One region of the Streptomyces sp. NPDC006384 genome, then DNA from elsewhere that is predicted to be linked to it. Evidence: riboswitches for the same ligand, from Rfam matches in the RefSeq annotation. Region 1 holds a riboswitch; the other holds the start of a gene.

Region 1 (4,536 bases):
ACCCGGCGGCGACCAGCAGCGCCCGCCGCACCATCGGCAGATCGACCTCCCGCCACACCCGCCACGGCGACGCCCCGAGCACCGCCGCCGCCTCCCGCAGCCGTACGTCCACCGCCCGCAGCACCGGCAGCATGGTCCGTACGACGAAGGGGACGCCGACCAGCGCCTGGGCGAGCGGCACCAGGATCCAGGAGGACCTGAGGTCCAGCGGGGGCTCGTCCAGCGCGATCAGGAACCCGAAGCCGACCGTCACGGCGGACACGCCGAGCGGCAGCATCAGCAGCGCGTCGAAGCCGCGCACCAGGCGGCCCGCGTCGCGCCGGGCCAGCGCGGCCGCCGCCAGACCGCCGACGGCCACGGCGATGACGGTGGCGACGAGGGCGTACTGCAGGGAGTTGCCGACCGCGTGCACCGGCGGGACGAGGAAGGTGCCGCCGTCCTCCCGGGTCAGCGCCCGGTAGTAGCCGAGGCCGCCGCCGAACGACCGCTGCACCAGCACGGCGAGCGGCAGCACGACGAGGACGGCGACGGTGACGAGGACGCCCGCCAGCAGCGTCCACTGTCCGGCCCCGCGCGGCCGGCGCGCGGTGCGGGAGGCGTCCACCAGCCGCAGGGCGCTCTCGCGCCGCCGTACCGTCCAGGCGTGCACGGCGAGGACGGCGCAGACCGCGGCGAACTGGATCAGCGTCAGCACGGCGGCCGTGGACAGGTCGAAGATCTGCGAGGTCTGCCGGTAGATCTCCACCTCCAGGGTGGAGAAGGCGGGCCCGCCGAGGATCTGGACGACGCCGAAGGAGGTGAAGGTGAACAGGAACACCATCAGCGCGGCGGCGGCCACGGCGGGCGCGAGCGCCGGCAGGGTGACCCGCCGCCAGGCCCGCAGGGGGGAGGCGCCGAGCATCCGCGCCGCCTCCTCCTGGCGCGGGTCGAGCTGTGCCCACAGCCCGCCGACGGTGCGCACGACGACGGCGTAGTTGAAGAAGACGTGCGCGAGCAGGATGGCCCACACCGTGGTGTCCAGGCGTACGCCCCACAGCTCGTCGAGCAGCCCGCCGCGTCCGACGAGCGCCAGGAACGCCGTGCCCACCACGACCGTCGGCAGCACGAACGGCACGGTCACCACGGCCCGCAGCAGTTGCTTGCCGGGGAAGTCGAGGCGGGCGAAGACGTAGGCGCCGGGCAGGGCGACCAGCAGGGTGAGCGCGGTGGAGGCGAGGGCCTGCCAGGTGGTGAACCACAGCACGTGCCGGACGTCGGGCTGGGCCAGGACGTCCCAGACCCGTCCGAGCTGCCAGGTCCCGTCGGCCTTCAGTCCGCGCGCGACGATCGCGGCGACCGGGTAGGCGAAGAAGACCGCGAAGAACGCGACGGGGCCGGCCATCAGGGCGAGCCGCGCCGCGTTCCCGCGCCGCCGGGTGCCGGCGGCGCGGGCGGACCCGGCGGACTTGGTCACCTGGGTCACTTCAGGAGGAGCGAGGTCCACGACTTGACCCACCGGTCACGGTTGTCGGCGATCTTCTCCGGGGCCATGGTCCGCGGGTCCTCGGCCTGCGGCCCGTACTTCGCGAACTCCGGCGGGACCTGGGCTTCCTTTCGCACCGGGTACACGAACATGTTCAGCGGCATGTCCTCCTGGAACTCCTTGCTGATCAGGAAGTCCAGCAGCGCCTTGCCGCCCTCGGGGTTCTTCGCGTTGCTCAGCAGGCCCGCGTACTCGACCTGGCGGAAGCAGGTGCCGGCGGCGACGCCCGTGGGCGCGGTGTCCGGCTTCGGGTCGGCGTAGATGACCTCGGCGGGCGGCGAGGAGGCGTAGGAGACGACGAGCGGGCGGTCGCCCTTCGCCTTCCTGCCGCCGGCCGAGCCGGAGAACTCCTCGTTGTACGCCTGCTCCCAGCTGTCGACGACCTTGACGCCGTTGGCCTTCAGCTTCTTCCAGTAGTCCTGCCAGCCCTCGTCCCCGTACTCGGCGGCGGTGCCGAGCAGGAAACCGAGCCCGGGCGAGGAACTGCCGGCGTCCTCGGTGACCAGGAGGTTCTTGTACTCCGGCTTGGTCAGGTCGTCGAAGGAGTCGGGCGGGGTCAGCTTGTGCTCGCTGAAGTACGCCTTGTCGTAGTTGACGCAGATGTCCCCGGTGTCGACGGGCGTGACCCGGTGCTTGCCCTGGTCGGCCCGGTACTCGGGCAGGAGCGTGTCCGAGCCCTTGGGCTCGTACGGCTGGAACAGCCCGTTGTCGAGGGCCCGGGACAGCAGGGTGTTGTCGACGCCGAAGAAGACGTCGCCCTGCGGGTTGTCCTTGGTCAGGAGGGCCTTGTTGACGGCCTGCCCGGCGTCGCCGTCCTCCAGGACCCTGACCTTGTAGCCGGAGCTCTTCTCGAAGTCCGCGATGACCTTCTCGGACGCGGCCCACGAGTCGTGGCTGACGAGGGTCACGGTCTTCGAACCGGACCCGTCGCCGTCGCCGCCGGACGACGACCCGCAGGCGGTCAGCCCGCCGACGAGCCCGAGCCCGACGGCGAGGACACTGGCCTTCTTGGTGATGCTCACTGATTCCTCCTGGGTGACCAGGAGAAGACGCGGCCCTGCCCGGGACCTCTGACGAGGATCCCGGGCAGGGCGCAACAGCTCGAGTGATGACCGATCTCCCTACCCAGAATGACCTGGGCCAGGTTCGGAGGGTCTGCGGCCGGTGCCGCACTCTCAGCGCTGTGGCGCTCCCCTGTCGGAATATGAAGATGTCGGATGTGAAGTTGTACGCCGGTCAGGTTACCGCTCGCTCGCGGCGAGCTGACCACACGCCCCGTCGATCTCCTGTCCACGGGTGTCCCGGATGGTCACCGGTACACCGTGCGCCGCGATGGCCTCCACGAACGCCTTCTCGTCCTCGGGCCGCGAGGCGGTCCACTTGGAGCCCGGCGTCGGGTTGAGCGGGATCAGGTTGACGTGCACCGGCTTGCCCTTGAGCAGCCGTCCGAGCCGGTCGCCGCGCCACGCCTGGTCGTTGATGTCGCGGATCAACGCGTACTCGATGGACAGCCGGCGCCCCGACTTCGCGGCGTACTCGAAGCCCGCGTCCAGCACCTCGCGCACCTTCCACCGCGTGTTCACGGGGACGAGGGTGTCGCGCAGCTCGTCGTCGGGGGCGTGCAGCGAGATGGCGAGGCGGCACTTGAAGCCCTCGTCGGCGAACCGGTGGATCGCGGGGACCAGACCGACCGTCGAGACGGTGATGCCGCGCTGGGACAGCCCCAGCCCGTCGGGCTCGGGGTCGGTGAGGCGGCGGATGGCTCCGACGACCCGGTTGTAGTTGGCGAGGGGCTCGCCCATGCCCATGAACACGATGTTGCTCAGCCGCGCGGGGCCGCCGGGGACCTCGCCGTCCCGGAGCGCCCGCATGCCGTCGACGATCTGGTGCACGATCTCGGCGGTCGACAGGTTCCGGTCCAGGCCGGCCTGCCCGGTGGCGCAGAAGGGGCAGTTCATGCCGCAGCCCGCCTGGGAGCTGATGCACATGGTCACCCGGTCCGGGTAGCGCATGAGCACGGACTCGACGAGCGTCCCGTCGAACAGCTTCCACAGCGTCTTGCGGGTGGTGCCCTGGTCGGTCGACAGATGCCGCACGACCGACATCAGGTCGGGCAGCAGCGCGTCCCGGAGACCCTCGCGCGAGGAGGCCGGGATGTCCGTCCACTGCTCGGGGTCGTGGGCGTACCGCGCGAAGTAGTGCTGCGAGAGCTGCTTCGCGCGGAACGGCTTCTCGCCGATCGCGGCGACGGCCTCCTTGCGCTCGGCGGGCGTGAGGTCGGCGAGGTGCCGCGGCGGCTTCTTGGCTCCGCGCGGGGCGACGAATGTGAGTTCTCCGGGCTTAGGCATGACTCGACCAGTGTCGCAGATCCACTCGGGTGACCTGCGTCCGTCGCCCGTCATGGCCGCCGCCGGCGACGGTCGGTGGCCTCCGGCGGCAGCGCGGAAGCATGCCGGGACGGACCGGCCGTTCGGCATGTACACGCATTGTTACGATCTTCGGCATGTGTGAAACGGACACCGCGGTCGACGGTGAGGATGTGCGCCGGGTCGTCCGCCTGGCCGTCGAGACCCTGCGGCATGCGGACCCCGGGGACCTGGACGCCAGGGCGGGAACGCTCGAGTGGACGTGCTGGGAGACGCTCGAGCACCTGGCCGACGACCTGTTCACCTACGCCGCGAGGTTCGGGCTCGCGAAGCCGCCGATGTCCTCGCTGCTGCCCTTCAGGACGAGCAGCGACCGGGACGGCGGGCCGGCCAACGTCTTCTTCGTCGAGCGGGACTCGGGCCTCGAAGGGATCCTGACCGTCCTGGAGGCGTGCGGTGGCCTGCTCGCGTCCGTCCTGCACACCGCCCCCTCGGACACCGTCGCCCACCACGTCTTCGGGCCCTCGGACCCCGAGGGGTTCGCCGCCATGGCCGTCGTCGAGACCCTCGTGCACACCCATGACATCGGCCAGGGACTGAACCTGGAGTGGTCGCCGCCGAGGGAGCTGTGCGAACGGGTCCTGAAGA
Region 2 (4,536 bases), on a different contig from region 1:
GGGCATCCGGGCCGAGGGTCAGTCGGCCAGCGGGAGATACACCCGGTTGCCGCTCTCGGCGAACTCCCGCGACTTCTGGAGCATCCCCTCGGCGATCTCCTCGGGTGTCGCTCCCTCGGCCGCCGCGCCGCCGAACCGCTCGTTGATGTCCTGGCTGATCTTCATCGAGCAGAACTTCGGCCCGCACATCGAGCAGAAGTGGGCCGTCTTGGCGGGCTCGGCCGGCAGCGTCTCGTCATGGAACTCCCGGGCCGTGTCCGGGTCGAGGGCCAGGTTGAACTGGTCCTCCCACCGGAACTCGAAACGGGCGTCCGACAAGGCGTCGTCCCACTCCTGCGCCCCCGGATGTCCCTTGGCGAGATCGGCGGCGTGCGCGGCGATCTTGTAGGTGATGACGCCGGTCTTCACGTCGTCGCGGTTGGGCAGGCCCAGGTGCTCCTTGGGCGTGACGTAGCAGAGCATCGCCGTACCCCACCAAGCGATCATCGCGGCTCCGATGCCGGAGGTGATGTGGTCGTACGCCGGGGCGACGTCCGTCGTCAGCGGGCCGAGCGTATAGAACGGGGCTTCGTCGCAGATCTCCTGCTGAAGGTCGATGTTCTCCTTGATCTTGTGCATCGGGACATGGCCCGGGCCCTCGATCATGGTCTGCACATCGAAACGCCTGGCGATCCGGTTCAGTTCTCCGAGCGTGCGCAACTCGGCGAACTGCGCCTCGTCGTTGGCGTCCGCGATCGACCCCGGCCGCAGACCGTCTCCGAGGGAGTACGTGACGTCGTAGGCGGCGAGGATCTCGCAGAGCTCCTCGAAGTTCTCGTAGAGGAACGACTCCTTGTGGTGCGCCAGGCACCACGCCGCCATGATCGATCCGCCGCGCGAGACGATGCCGGTCTTGCGGTTCGCGGTCAGCGGCACATGGGCCAGGCGCACGCCGGCGTGGACCGTCATGTAGTCCACGCCCTGCTCGGCCTGCTCGATGACCGTGTCCTTGTAGATCTCCCAGGTCAGTTCCTCGGCCTTGCCGTCGACCTTCTCCAGGGCCTGGTAGAGCGGCACGGTGCCGATGGGGACGGGGGAGTTGCGCAGCACCCACTCGCGGGTGGTGTGGATGTTGCGGCCGGTGGACAGGTCCATGACCGTGTCGGCGCCCCAGCGGGTCGCCCAGGTCATCTTCTCGACCTCCTCCTCGATGGAGGACGTCACGGCCGAGTTGCCGATGTTGGCGTTGACCTTCACCAGGAACCGCTTGCCGATGATCATCGGCTCGGTCTCCGGATGGTTGACGTTGGCGGGCAGGACGGCCCGCCCCGCGGCGATCTCCTCGCGGACCACCTCCGGCGCGACGTTCTCCCGGATGGCCACGTACTCCATCTCGGGCGTGATCTCGCCCCGGCGCGCGTACGCGAGCTGTGTCACCGCCGCGCCGCTCCGGCTCCGGCGCGGCTGGCGCGGGCGCCCGGGGAAGACCGCGTCCAGATTGCGCAGTCCGCCGCGCGGAGAGGTGTGCTTGATGCCGTCGTCCTCGGGGCGGACGGGCCGGCCCGCGTACTCCTCCGTGTCGCCGCGGGCGATGATCCAGTTCTCCCGCAGCGGCGGCAGTCCCCTGCGGACGTCGGTCTCGACGAGCGGGTCCGTGTACGGGCCCGACGTGTCGTAGAGGGTGACCGACTTCCCGTTGGTGAGATGCACCTGACGGACCGGCACCCGCAGGCCGGGGCGCGATCCCTCGACGTACGCCTTGTGCCAGCCGATGGACTTCCCGGCCTCCGCGGTTTCCGCGGTTTCCGCCTCGGCGGCGTCCTGCGTGGAGGCAGACATGCGTGCGTCCTCGATGGTCATGAGACCTACTCCCTACGCCGGCATTACCCGGTAACAGGTTCGGCGGTCGACGCAGCGGTTTCCGTCCGCCGACGCTTCGTGGGAAAGATCACCCTGCTGTGGTGATGTTTCCCGTGAAACATCGCTGGGACGGAGGTCAGCGCCCTCTCAGCCCGGTGCTCCGAGCTCCCGCGTGTACAAAGGTGCCTCCACGCTAGCGTCAATTCGGGCGCGGTGAACAGAGGGCCCCTCACGTTCTTGCGATGATCGGGCGGTGACCACGACCCAGCATCCTCCCTACCCACCGCACGAACCCCCTCGTGGCCCGGGCGCCGCGACAGGCGACGGCCGGGTGCGCGCCCAGGGCCCCGGCGGCGCACACGGAGCGGAGGAAAGACAGGAAACGGATCACGCGTACAGCCCTGCCGACGGACACGGCCCCGGGCTCGGCCCCGGCGGAAACGGTGGGCACAGAGGGCACGGTGGCGGTGGCGGACACGGCGGCGGTGGCGGGCACGCGCATTCGCACGGCCACGGCCACGGGCCCGCGACACCCGTGTCCCAGCATCTGCGGAAGGTGATCGCGGCCGTCCTCATCCCGTTCGCCGCGGCGGTGGTCGTCGGGCTCGCCGTGCTCTGGCCGGGCGGCGCACCCCCGCACGAACGGACCGGGGTCGGTTTCGACCGGCAGACGCAGCAGGCGACGGTCACCGAGGTGGTGAGGCTGAGCTGCAAGTCCGTCAACGCCTCGGGCGTTCCTCCGACCGGCGACACCTCCACCGCCGAGGGCTCCTCCGCCGTGCAGCAGGCGAACGGTGACTGCAAGCGGGCGACGATCCGCGTCGACACCGGCAAGGACAAGGGCCGCACGTTCGAGGAGATCGTGCAGCCGGACCAGACACGGCAGTTGCACGAGGGCCAGAAGGTCGTGGTCGCCTACGAGCCCTCCGCTCCCGAGGACCTGCAGTACTCGGTGGCCGACATCAACCGCCGGCTGCCCCTGGGTCTGCTCGCCGGCATCTTCGCGCTCGCCGTCGTGGCCGTCGGACGGCTGCGGGGTCTCATGGCCCTGGTCTCACTGGCCATCAGCTTCCTCCTGCTCAACTTCTTCATCCTGCCCGCCGTCCTGCAGGGCTCCAACCCCCTGCTCGTAGCGGTGATCGGCTCGAGCGCGATCATGCTGATCGCTCTGTATCTGTGCCATGGTCTGTCGGCGCGGACGTCGGTGGCGGTGCTCGGCACCCTGGTCTCGCTGCTGCTGATCGGTGTCCTCGGCTCACTGTTCATCGGCTGGGCGGCGCTCACCGGCAACACCGACGACAACACCGGTCTGATCCACGGCCTGTACCCGTCGATCGACATGAGCGGTCTGTTGCTCGCCGGGGTCATCATCGGTTCGCTCGGCGTCCTCGACGACGTGACGGTGACCCAGACCTCCGCGGTGTGGGAGTTGCACGAGGCCAACCCGACGATGGGCTGGCGCGGCCTGTACCGGGCCGGCATCCGCATCGGGCGCGACCACATCGCCTCGGTCGTCAACACGCTCGTCCTCGCCTATGCGGGCGCCGCGCTGCCGCTGCTGCTGCTCTTCTCGATCGCGCAGAGCGGCGTGGGAACGGTGGCGAACAGCGAGCTGGTCGCGGAGGAGATCGTGCGCACGCTGGTGGGCTCGATCGGTCTGGTGGCCTCCGTGCCGGTCACCACGGCTCTCGCGGCGCTGGTGGTCTCGGCCGACCGGCCGGTGGCGCGGAACTCCGCGGCGGCGCCGGGGAGCGGGCCGGCTCCCGCGCGCGGAGGACGGGGCCGTCGTCGCAAGCGCTGACCGGTACTCGTCGCAAGTGCTGGCCGGTACGGGCGGGCCCGGGTGCCGCAGGTGGCCGACACCGCGAAGAACCGTTCCTGCACAAGCCGGTGTCGCTGCCACAGCGCTGCCCGGCAGCACAGGGCCGCCCGGCGGGTCAGCCCGCGCTCTGTTCCTCCGCCAGAATGCGGTCCAGTGCCTCGTCGAGATGGGCGTCGAAGTCGGCGAGCGCGCCTTCCTGCCCCAGCGGCACCAGCTTGTCGGTCCGGTCGAGGAACGCCACGAGGGGCGCCGCCGAGGAACGGAACAGCGCCTGGTCGCTGCCGACCTGCAGACGGATCAGCACTTCGGCCAGCGGCTCGGGCTCGACGGGAGCGATGCGCACGTCACCGTCACCACACGGCATGCCCACCCCGTCGACGAGCAGCTCCCGGCCGAATGCCCAGGTGACCGGGGCGTCTCCCGGCAGATGGAACGTCAGCCGCACCGCATAGGGATCACAGGTCTGGTAGCGCAACTCCACCGGAATGCGGAAGGAGAGCTCCTCGGACACGAGAAAGCTCATCATGACCTCTGCCTGTACGGACTCGCCCATCGCCTACCCCGTCATTCGCCGTCGACTGTCCGGGAATCAAACCTCTAACACTGGTGGCATCTTGCTCAACGTACACACCAGATCACAAGGAGTGAGTTTTCAGATACTGATAGAGAGCGCGAACGACCCCAGGAGACGCCCCATCTCGGCCTGCAGCCGCCGCGCCGTGGGAAGCAGCCGGTCGGCCTGATGGGCAGGCAGGGAGAAGGCCACCGTAGCGGCCGTCGCGCCCACGGTGACCGGAATCGCCGCACACACCGTCCCCACGGCGTACTCCTGGTGTTCGGTCACCGGTTCCATCCGGCGCGTACGCTCCAGCCGC

The links. Region 1 has a riboswitch for thiamine pyrophosphate ahead of ACFYOJ_RS23200 (thiamine ABC transporter substrate-binding protein). Riboswitches for the same ligand answer to the same signal wherever they lie in the genome.
Region 2: linked by a shared signal. The riboswitch ahead of thiC (phosphomethylpyrimidine synthase ThiC) and the one ahead of ACFYOJ_RS23200 (thiamine ABC transporter substrate-binding protein) in region 1 are both predicted to bind thiamine pyrophosphate.

The regions. Positions count from the first base shown of each region.
Region 1 covers NZ_JBIAHR010000017.1:66,572-71,107, reverse strand. The annotation lists gene ACFYOJ_RS23205 (iron ABC transporter permease) at 1-1,381, opposite strand, end outside; gene ACFYOJ_RS23200 (thiamine ABC transporter substrate-binding protein) at 1,459-2,544, opposite strand; TPP riboswitch at 2,623-2,728, opposite strand; gene rlmN (23S rRNA (adenine(2503)-C(2))-methyltransferase RlmN) at 2,764-3,870, opposite strand; gene ACFYOJ_RS23190 (DinB family protein) at 4,026-4,536, shown strand, end outside.
Region 2 covers NZ_JBIAHR010000020.1:55,963-60,498, forward strand. The annotation lists gene thiC (phosphomethylpyrimidine synthase ThiC) at 19-1,839, opposite strand; TPP riboswitch at 1,832-2,021, opposite strand; gene ACFYOJ_RS25295 (YibE/F family protein) at 2,093-3,640, shown strand; gene ACFYOJ_RS25300 (SsgA family sporulation/cell division regulator) at 3,777-4,214, opposite strand; gene ACFYOJ_RS25305 (helix-turn-helix domain-containing protein) at 4,314-4,536, opposite strand, start outside.